Regions from separate parts of the Ruania suaedae genome, predicted to be linked through region 1. Evidence: riboswitches for the same ligand, from Rfam matches in the RefSeq annotation. Region 1 holds a riboswitch; each other region holds the start of a gene.

Region 1 (3,268 bases):
CCTGCATCGTAGGTCGGCGATCGCCGGGCTGTCATGTCACTGTCCGCGCCCGCCCACGGATCGGACAGTAGGCTGCGTGGTAGGTGCAACACGGTCGGCCGTCAGGACACGATCGTGATGAACCCGGAAAGTGGGGGCAAGATGCGCGACCGCAAGCGTCTCGGAGCCACGATGGCGATCCTGACGACCGCTGGTCTGACCGCGTGCGGGGCGATCCAACCCGAGACACCGGGCGCACCACCTCCCGACGACAGCATCGTCGCCTGCGAGGACGTCACACCGCTGCGCGCTCCCGATGAGAACTACCGGGACGATCCGGTGTACGTGGGCAACGACCAGCCCGTGGAGGAGGTCCGTGCGTGGGCGCAGGACCTGCCGGGCTATGCCGGGATCTGGATCGACCGCGAGCACAACGGCTGGGTGTCGGTGGCGTTCACCCAGGATGTCGCCGAGCGCCGCACCGAGGTCGCCGATGAGTTCAGCGACGAGGGGGTGGCGGTGGTCGAGGCCCTGCACACCGAGGAGCAGCTGGCCGACCTCGCCGAGCGGGTGCGCACCGAGGGACCCGAGGGCGCGGTGAGCAGTCTCGCACCGGAACCTCAGCTGGGCGTGGTCGCCGTCGAACTCAGCGTCCTGTCGGAGGAGAACCTGCAGGCGATGGAGGAGTTCGTCGACGAACCGCTGTGCGTCTCGGGGCCGGAGCCCGAGGAGGTGGTCGAGCCCGGTGAGCAGCCCACCGAGGGGGAGCAGTGGCGGCTGCTCGGAGAGGAGCAGACCGGGGAGGTCTATCGCACCGGGGTGGCCACGACCGAGTCGCAGTACGCCGACCTGTGGGAGCAAGCCGGGATGAGCGGCGAGGTGCCGGCGTTGGACCTGGAGAGCGAGATCGCCGTCTGGTTCGGTGCCGTGTACGGCTCCAGCTGCCCGATCCGGCTCGACGACGTGGTGGCGACCGGCCGGGTGCTGCACGCCGAGATCGTCGTGCCCGGCTCACCGGGAGCCTGCACCGAGGACGCGAACCCGCACGCCTTCGTCGTGGCCGTCCAGCGTGAGGCCCTTCCCGAGGGCCCGTTCCACGTCCAGCTCAGCGCCGAGGACCCGCCCGCCGGGGTGCCGGAGGAGCGCACCGTCGTCTCGGCCGACCTGTCCACGCCGGGCAGCACCGCCACGGCGGATCAGATCGGCACCGACCCCGACCTGATCGATGCCGCGGACGAGCAGGCGCCGGCGCGCAGCGGCGACACGATCGAACCGGGCCGCGTCTGGCCCTACCGGCTGGTGGTGAACGAGGCGTGCGACATCCGGCGCCTCGGCCGCCTCAACGACGTCGACTGGGTCACCGACGATCCCACCCTGCCCGCGGCGTGGGCGCCGTTGGTCACCGGCGGCGAGGTCGAGGTGGAGGTGATCCTGACGGAGCGGACCGAGGCCGCCGGGCCCACGCTCGAGGCCAGTGCCGAGGGCACCACGGTCGAGTACCGGCCAATGCGTTCGGACGATCCCGCCACCTGCTGAGGACTCACCACGTGAGACAGCAACGCCGCCGGATGGACGAGCACCCCGGTGGACGTGGCACTCTAGGAGCCAAGGTCATGAGCGCCAGCGCGAAGCCCCGGCTCGCTGGCCGGCAACCCTCCAACCGCGGTGGGGTGCCCCGGGTGACGACCTGGCCGGCGTCGAGGTGGCGCCCGGCAAGCGCGGGCCCTCAGGGTCCGACGGACCTTGGAGGATCACATGTCGCAGCAGTCCCTGCTCCCCCTCGTCGGCGCCGACACGGCCGTGCCGCTCACCGTCCCCCGCGAGGGTGAGTGGACGATCGGCTACGCCAACCTCGACTACGCCGCGAGCGCACCCGCGCTCACAGCCGTGGCCGACGCCGTCTCTCGCGCGCTGCCGCTCTACGCGAGCGTGCACCGCGGCGCCGGCTACCTCTCGCAGGTCTCGACGGCGCTCTACGAGCAGGCACGCGCCGCCGTCGGGCGCTTCGTGGGAGCCCGTGAGGGCGACGTCGCGGTGATCACCCGCAACACCACCGACTCGTTGAACCTGCTCGGCGGATGCGTGCCGGGGCGGGTGCTGGTGCTCGACATCGAGCATCATGCCAATCTGCTCCCGTGGCAGCGCCACGGCGCCGACGTGCTCGCCGCGCGCGCCACCGTCGCCGAGACCGTGACGGCCCTGCGCGAGGCCCTGGCCGAGGGGCAGTACGCCCTGGTCGCGATCACCGGTGCCTCGAACGTGACCGGTGAGTCGCTGCCGGTGACCGAGGTGGTCACCGCAGCGCACGAGGCGGGAGCCCGGGTGGTGGTCGACGCCGCCCAGCTGGCGCCGCATCGCCTCTTCTCGCTGCAGGCCACCGGCGCCGACTACGTGGCCATCTCCGGCCACAAGCTCTACGCCCCCTACGGTGCGGGTGCGCTGGTCGGGCGCCGAGACTGGCTGGACGCCGGCACCCCGTACCTCGCCGGGGGCGGAGCGGTGACGAACGTGGCCCTCGAGGAGACGGTCTGGGAGCCGGCCCCGCAGCGACACGAGGCCGGGAGCCCGAACGTGATCGGCGCGATCGCGCTCGGCGTGGCCTGCACCCAGCTCGAGGCGGTGGCCGAGCGCCTCGCCGAGCACGACTCCCGGCTGCGGGCGCGGCTGGTGGCCGGACTCGAGGCGCTCGAGGGCGTGCAGGTGCTGCGGCTGTGGCCCGACTCGGCCGAACCCACCGCCGTCGTCTCCTTCAGCGTGCCCGGCCACGACGCCGGGCTGGTCGCCGCGTACCTCTCGGCCGAGCACGGGATCGGGGTGCGGGACGGGCGGTTCTGCGCCCACCCGCTGCTCGCGGCCCGGGGGCTGGAGGCGGGACTCCGAGCCAGCATCGGCCTCGGCACCACCGACGAGCACGTGGACCGGCTGATCGCCGGGATCGAGAGCTACCTCACCACCGGTCCGCAGGCCTCCTACGAGGTGGTGGGCGGGCGGTGGCAGCCCCGCGACGACCAGCGCGAGCTGCCCGCGGCCCTCGGCCTGCTGCAGGACCTGCACGCCGAGGCGGACGCGCCGTCGGTGCTCGCGACCGCCGCAGCCGGTGCCGGGTGCGGACCGGCCCCGAGCACCGCGCCGACGGTCGCGCAGGTGCTCGCCGGCGCCCACTGACCCCACCGGCGCCGCTCGAGGGCCAGGCACACTAGCCTCGCTGCATGGTGACCGACATCCTGGGTGAGCCCTGGCAGCAGCAGACCCTGCCGCTGCGACCCGACGCCGGAGGCGAGGCCGTCGC
Region 2 (3,268 bases), 1.5 Mb from region 1:
CGGCTGATCGCCCTCACCCTCGGTGACCGCGAGGACATCCTCGATCTCGGTGCCTGGGGCGAGATGGATCGCCTTCTCGGCGGTCTCGGTGCGGACCTGACGATGGCGGCCCAGCTGCGCGCACCGGTGGTCCGTGCTGCGCTCCGGGAGCGGATCGAAGGCCTGGACCGGCTCCTCGCTCCGGCGTTGCACGGCGCCGGCGCGCTGACGATCACCGCACCGGCGGTGATGGCCCGGATGCCGTGGGGGCAGCTGCCGAGCACCGCCGGTGTGCCGGTGACCGTGCCGACCTCGGCGAGCGCGTGGCTGCGCCAGGCCGCGCCCCGGCCGATCCACGGTGTCGGGGTGGTCGTCGGGCCCGGGACCCGCACCGGGAGCGCGGAGGCGGACCTGGTGCGCCGGCGATGGCACACCCGCCCCGTGCGGGAGGGGGAGGACTGCCACGACGCCGAGATCCTCGCCGCCGACGTGGACCTGCTGCACGTGAGCGCCCACGGTCAGGACCGGGAGGCGCACCCGCTCTTCGCCTCCCTCACCCTGACCGATGGCGACCTGTTCGGTCACGATGTCGAGCTCTACCCGCGGGTGCCCCCGGTGGTCGTGCTCTCGGCCTGCGGCGCCGCCGGGGGTTCGCTCGGGATGGCCCGGGCCTGGCTGCACGCGGGCGCCCGGACGGTGGTGGCGGCGCCGGCGGACATCTGCGAGGACGCCGCGCTGGAACGGTTCGGCGCCCTGCACGCGGCGCTCGCAGTCGGGCGGACGCCCGCCGCGGCGGCCGCGCTCGCGTTCGGCACGGACGCCCTCGACTGTGCGGTCCAGTGCTACGGAGCCGGCTGAGCGCGGCGCACCGATCGTGATTGGTTGACACGTCATCCAATTCGCTCGTACAGTGCAGACCAAGGTCTTGAGTGTCAGCACACGTGGACGCAGTGCCACGGCCCCGGCCGGCTGACCGGCAACCCTCCACTTGCGGTGGGGTGCCCCGGGTGACGACCTGGCCCTGGCCACCTGGTGCAGGGCAAGCGCAACACCGCGAGCGCGGTGGACGAGAGAAGGACACAGCAACAGATGATCCAGGACCGGACCCCAGTGTTCACACGGCCCGCACGGCCCGCACTGCGCTTCGCCGCCTGCATGATGTGTCGCTGTTCCATGTCGGCCTGAGCCGAACCTCGACCGGTCCCTCGGGCGCCTGGCCCCTTCGGAACCACCCTCGGTTCGCGGCTGCACACCTGCCGGTGGCGTGACAACGCCGGCGTGCACCGGCGATCGAGCTCCCCGCTCTCGCAGAACAAGGACACTCTCATGCCTGCTACGGCCACCCTGCCCACCTCGCTGATCTCCCTCGACCTGTCCGGCGCCGGCGCACCCCGTGAGTGGCGCCGTGCCGAGGACTCCGACGCCGAGTCCTTCATCATGGGCCGCCTCGCCGGCCTGGCCTCGCTGGCCGACAAGGGCGGCGTCGACCTGCTCACCCTGGACGAGACCTTCCACCACGCCGGTGTGCGCCGCCGCGACGACTGGCTCGACGGTGCCGTGGCCGCCTCCCGGCTGTCCCGCCACACCTCCCGCGCGACCCTGGTCGCCACCGTCCCGCTCGGCAGCCACCGACCCGAGCACGTCGCCGGCGCCGTGGCCAGCGTGCACCGCGCCTCCGCCGGCCGGGCCGGCTGGCAGCTCGAGGTGGCCGCCTCCGGCGCCCGGAGCCTGCGGGCCGTCGAGTCCGTCATCACCGGATGGCCGACGGCGCAGCGGGGGTCCGCCGTGGCGGCCCGCCCGCAGGTGGTCGTCCCCGTGCGCACCTCGGTCGACGGCGAGCTCGCCGCCGCCCGTGCCGACGTCGCCCGCCTGAGCGTGGCCACGCTGGAGGAGGCCCGTGCAGCACGTACCGCCATCCGGGAGGCGGCGGTGGAGTGGGGCCGCGACGCCGATGACGTGCAGGTACTGGTGGATGTGCACACCCTGATCTCGGCGGATGCGCCCAGCGCGCGCGCCCGCTGGGACCTCCTCACCTCGCTCGAGGAGCAGCCGCGCCCGGTGCCGCTGCGCTCGATCGGGACCGCCACCGACCTGGCCGACCTGTGGGCGCAGTGGGTCCACGCCGGTGCGGCCGACGGGTTCACCGTCATCCCCGCCTCGGTGCCCACCGACGTCGTCGCCCTGGTGCAGGACGTGGTGCCGCTGCTGCAGGCACGCGGACTGCGGGGCCCGCGCGCGGCGGCGGTGGAGACCGCTGCCGCCGGACGCCGCCGCGTGAGCGCCGCGCGCGCTCGGGTCACCGCCTGACCCGGCCCGTCTGACCCGGCTCGTCTGACCGGGTCGACACGGATGCGCCGGTCTGCGGCGCGATGGTGCTGCAGACCGGCGCATCCGTGTCGGCTGCGTCACCAGCGCTGGCGACCCGGCGTGTCGCGGAGGTAAACTCGCGACTGCGATCAGGGCTTCTGCGCACCAGCGGTGGGGTGGTGCGCGCGTCCGCGCACCCTGGAGCCGTGAATGTCCCCCCTGCGTTCCTACCGGAACCTCTTCTCGCTGACCGGCGTGGTCTACATCCTCGTGGCATTCCTCGCCCGGCTGCCGGTGGCGATGTCCCAGATCGGCGCGCTGCTGCTGGTCTCGGCCGCCACCGGCTCCTACGGCGCCGGCGGCGCGGCCGCGGGCGCGACCGCGGTGGTCAACGCCGTCGCCTCCCCGGTCGCGGGGGCGCTGACCGACCGGATCGGGCAGCGGCCGGTCCTGCTGGTGCAGTCGCTGGTCGGGACCGCCGGGCTGGTCTGGCTCGTGCTGGCCGCCTCCTCCTACACCTCCGGCGACCCCTGGTGGCCGCTGGTGCTCATCGCCGGGGCGAGCGGGGCATTCCTGCCGCAGGTGGGCACCCTGGCCCGGGTGCGCTGGCGCCCGATCGCGCGCCGGTCCGGCCGGTCCGAGCAACCGCTGGTCGATGCCGCGTTCTCCTACGAGGGGGCGGCCGACGAGGCGAGCTTCGTGCTCGGCCCGGCGGTGGTCGGCCTGGTGGCGGCGATGCTCAACCCGTCGGCCGCTCTGATCGCCGCCGGTGTGCTGCTGGGACTGTTCGGCACCTGGTTCGCCGTGCACCCCACGGCCGCCGTTGTGCCCCGGCGCGATGCCACGGTGAGCCGGGAGCCGCTGCCGGCCGTGCTCGTGGTGCTCGTACTCGCCCAGCTGACCATCGGGATGATCTTCGGCTCAGTTCAGGCAGGCGCCTCGGTGCTGGCCACGCAGGCGGGGGAGCCGGGGCTGACCGGGC
Region 3 (3,268 bases), 500 kb from region 1:
TCCTCCTCGCCCTTGGCCAGCGCCAGGAAGGTCACCGGCCCGACGAGGACGGGCCGGGTCAGCGTGCCCTGCTCCTTGGCCTCCAGGAACTCGGCCACCGGAGCCGAACCCGGGATGTGACGCAGCGGCGTCTGCGCGCCGATCTCGGGCACGAGGTAGTGGTAGTTGGTGTCGAACCACTTGGTCAGCTCCAGCGGGGCGGTCCCGGCGTCGCCGCGAGCCAGGCGGGAGTAGTCGGCCAGGCCGACCGGCCCCTCGGCGTCGATGCCGAACCGCTCCGGGACGGCACCCACGGCCACGGCCGTGCTGAGCACCTGGTCGTAGTAGCTGAAGTCGGAGGGGATGGCCGCCGCGTGCGGGTCGAGGCCGAGGCCACTCAGGTGCTCGCGGGTGCGGCGGCGCAGGGCGGAGCCCGCCCCGGCGAGGTCGGGCTCGGTGGTGGCACCGGACCAGAAGGACTCCAGCGCGCGCTTGAGCTCGCGGCGCGGGCCGATGCGGGGGTAGCCGAGCACGGTGGTGGCGGGGAAGGGCTGGGCGTCGTGGGTGTGCTGAGTCATCGAGTCCTCCGGTGGATCGGGTGGTCGTCCCCTGCCGGGGTGGGAGTACGAGGGGGCGGTGCAGTGTGAGTGGGAGTCAGTGGACGTCGGCGGGCCGGGTCAGGTGGGCCGCAGGCCGGACTCGCGCAGCAGGTCCAGCACGGCGCGCGAGGAGTTGAACGTGTAGAAGTGGATCCCGGGCGCACCGGTCTCGAGCACCTCGTGCACGAGCCGGACGCTGGCGGCGAGTCCGCGCCGGTACGCCTCCTCCTTGTCCGGCGCACTGTCGAGCTCCTCGAGCAGCGCGGGCGGCACCGGCACGCCGGTGAGCTCGACCATCCGGCGCAGCCGGCGCGGGTCGGTCAGCGGGATCAGGCCCGGCACGATCGGGATGCGCACGCCCGCCGCGCGCGCGGCACGGACGAGCTCGGCGTAGTGGCCGGCGTCGTAGAAGAGCTGGGTGATGGCGAAGTCCGCTCCCGCGGCCTGCTTCTCCAGGAGGGCGGCGACGTCGTCGTCCTCGATGCGGGGCCGCCCTTGGGCGTCGTAGGCGCCGCCGGGATAGGTGGCCACGCTGATGCTGACGGCGTCCCCCTCCTCGCCGAGGTGGTCGCGGGCGGTCTGCCGCAGCAGCGCCACGAGCTCACTGGCACGGGTGAGACCCTCAGGGTGGGGACGCCAGTCCGGTTCGCCGGCCGGCGCATCGCCGCGGAGCGCGAGGAAGTCGCGCACGCCCGCCTGCAGCAGGGTGGCGACGTAGCCGTCGAGATCCTCGGCGCTGGCTCCGACGCAGGTGAGGTGGGCCAGTGGCGTGATGCGGGTCTCGTCCCGGACCCGGCAGATCAGCTCCCGGGAGGTGGCACGCGTGGAGCCGGAGGCGCCATAGGTGATCGAGAAGTAGTCGGGGGCGAGATCGGCCAGTGCACCGATGGTGCGCCCGATCGTCTCCTCGCCTCGCGGCGTGCGGGGCGGGTAGAGCTCGAACGAGATGCACGGCCCCGGCCGGGGGGTGCGGTAGAGGGTGGCGGTGGTCATGGGGGACCCCCGCCGTCGGGTGGGTGGACCTGTGCCTGCATCAGAACTCCATCGGACCTGGCTGTAGCACCCTTCCCCGCGGGAGGCTTCCGTTGAGGGGTTGCTGCGGCGTCGTCGAGCCAGGACTCTCGGCCGCTCTGGATGGTGAGTTTCCGATGCTACCTGTCTCATGTCCTGCCTCCAGCTCGTATCACTGGATGAGACCGGCGGTGGAGCGACGCCGTGCGCGCACCGGGTCGGGGGGCCACACTCGGAAGGAGGGCAGGCCCGCCCGACTGATCACGTAGGAGGCACCCGTGCCGGACCCGATCACCGACCCCGACGCCTTCCCCTGGACTCGCGCCGGCGAGCACGTGCTGGTCGCCCGGCACGGCGCGCTCGGGCGGATCCGGCTGAACCGGCCCGAGACCATCAACGCCCTCACCACGGAAATGGTCACCGCGGTGAGTGACCAGGTGCATGCGTGGGCCGACGACGGGTCGGTCCAGGCGCTCGCCCTGGACGGCGCCGGTGACCGGGGCCTGTGCGCGGGCGGTGATGTGCGCGCGATCCGGGACTGGCTGCTGGCCGGCGACGTCGATCGCGCGGTGCAGTTCTGGGAGGCCGAGTACGCCCTCGACCGGCTGATCGCGCAGGCCCGGATCCCTGTCGCCGCCTTCATGGACGGGGTGGTCATGGGAGGCGGAATCGGGCTTGCCGGGCACGCTTCGCTACGGCTGGTGACCTCTCGCACGACCGTCGCGATGCCGGAGACGGCGATCGGCTTCTTCCCGGACGTGGGTGCGCTGTTCGAGCTCTCCCGGGCTCCGGGTGAGCTGGGCACCTACCTCGCCCTCACCGGGGCGCGAGCCGGCGGGCAGGAAGCGATCGCCGCCGGGCTCGCTGATGAGCTCATCGAGGCCGAGGCCTGGGAACGGCTGTGCGCGCGATGGGCCGGGGGCGCGCCCCTGGAGCCGGTGGAGGGCTTCGAGCCGGCCCGCCGTCCGGGCGGCTCGGTCGGTCACCGCGCGTGGATCGACGACTGCTTCAGCGGCGACGACCCGGTCGCGGTGGCCTCCCGCCTGCGTGATCGCCCGGAGCCGGAGGCACAGGAGGCGGCATCGATGTTGTCCTCGCGCTGCCCGTTCTCGGTGGCGCTCACCCTCGAGGCCATCCGCCGTGCCGCCCGGATGCCGACCGTGGCCGACGTGCTCGACCAGGACCTGCGGTTGGGCACGGGGTTGATGCGGGGCGCCGGGGCCGGTGACTTCATCGAGGGAGTGCGGGCAGTCCTCATCGAACGGGGGCAGGAGCCGCGCTGGCGGCACGCCTCGCTCGAGGAGGTCGACCCGGCCGAGGTGCTCGCGCTGTTCTGAGTGGCGTCAGGACCGCCGCTGGTCCTGCAACGTCCACACCAGCGGCACGCTGGTGGCCGTCGGCCCTTCGCCGAAGCTGGCGAAGCCGTCCAGATGGGTGTTGATGAACTCCTGCCAGCGCGCGTTCGGCTCACTGTGCTCCAGCTCGCGCATGGCCGCCTCGAAGTCGTCGCACTCGACGAGGTGGAAGAGATCCCGGCCACTGCGCCAGATCTTCCAGTCGTGCACGCCCAGGCGCGCGAACTCCTCGACCATCCCCTCGGGGATGGCCTGGTGGTCACGCTCGTAGGCTTCTTCGTGGCCGGGCTTGATGCGGGAGTGGAGAGCGATCTGCATGTGAGC

The links. Region 1 has a riboswitch for S-adenosylmethionine ahead of LQF12_RS03615 (aminotransferase class V-fold PLP-dependent enzyme). Riboswitches for the same ligand answer to the same signal wherever they lie in the genome.
Region 2: linked by a shared signal. The riboswitch ahead of LQF12_RS10530 (LLM class oxidoreductase) and the one ahead of LQF12_RS03615 (aminotransferase class V-fold PLP-dependent enzyme) in region 1 are both predicted to bind S-adenosylmethionine.
Region 3: linked by a shared signal. The riboswitch ahead of LQF12_RS01265 (methylenetetrahydrofolate reductase) and the one ahead of LQF12_RS03615 (aminotransferase class V-fold PLP-dependent enzyme) in region 1 are both predicted to bind S-adenosylmethionine.

The regions. Positions count from the first base shown of each region.
Region 1 is NZ_CP088018.1:793,189-796,456, reverse strand. Features, by position in the region: gene LQF12_RS03620 (hypothetical protein) at 115-1,515, shown strand; SAM riboswitch class IV at 1,589-1,704, shown strand; gene LQF12_RS03615 (aminotransferase class V-fold PLP-dependent enzyme) at 1,735-3,144, shown strand; gene LQF12_RS03610 (alpha/beta hydrolase) at 3,189-3,268, shown strand, end outside.
Region 2 is NZ_CP088018.1:2,293,725-2,296,992, reverse strand. Features, by position in the region: gene LQF12_RS10535 (CHAT domain-containing protein) at 1-837, shown strand, start outside; SAM riboswitch class IV at 901-1,031, shown strand; gene LQF12_RS10530 (LLM class oxidoreductase) at 1,306-2,286, shown strand; gene LQF12_RS10525 (MFS transporter) at 2,497-3,268, shown strand, end outside.
Region 3 is NZ_CP088018.1:290,596-293,863, reverse strand. Features, by position in the region: gene metE (5-methyltetrahydropteroyltriglutamate--homocysteine S-methyltransferase) at 1-557, opposite strand, end outside; gene LQF12_RS01265 (methylenetetrahydrofolate reductase) at 657-1,571, opposite strand; SAM riboswitch class I at 1,617-1,719, opposite strand; gene LQF12_RS01260 (enoyl-CoA hydratase/isomerase family protein) at 1,868-2,926, shown strand; gene LQF12_RS01255 (L-rhamnose mutarotase) at 2,933-3,262, opposite strand.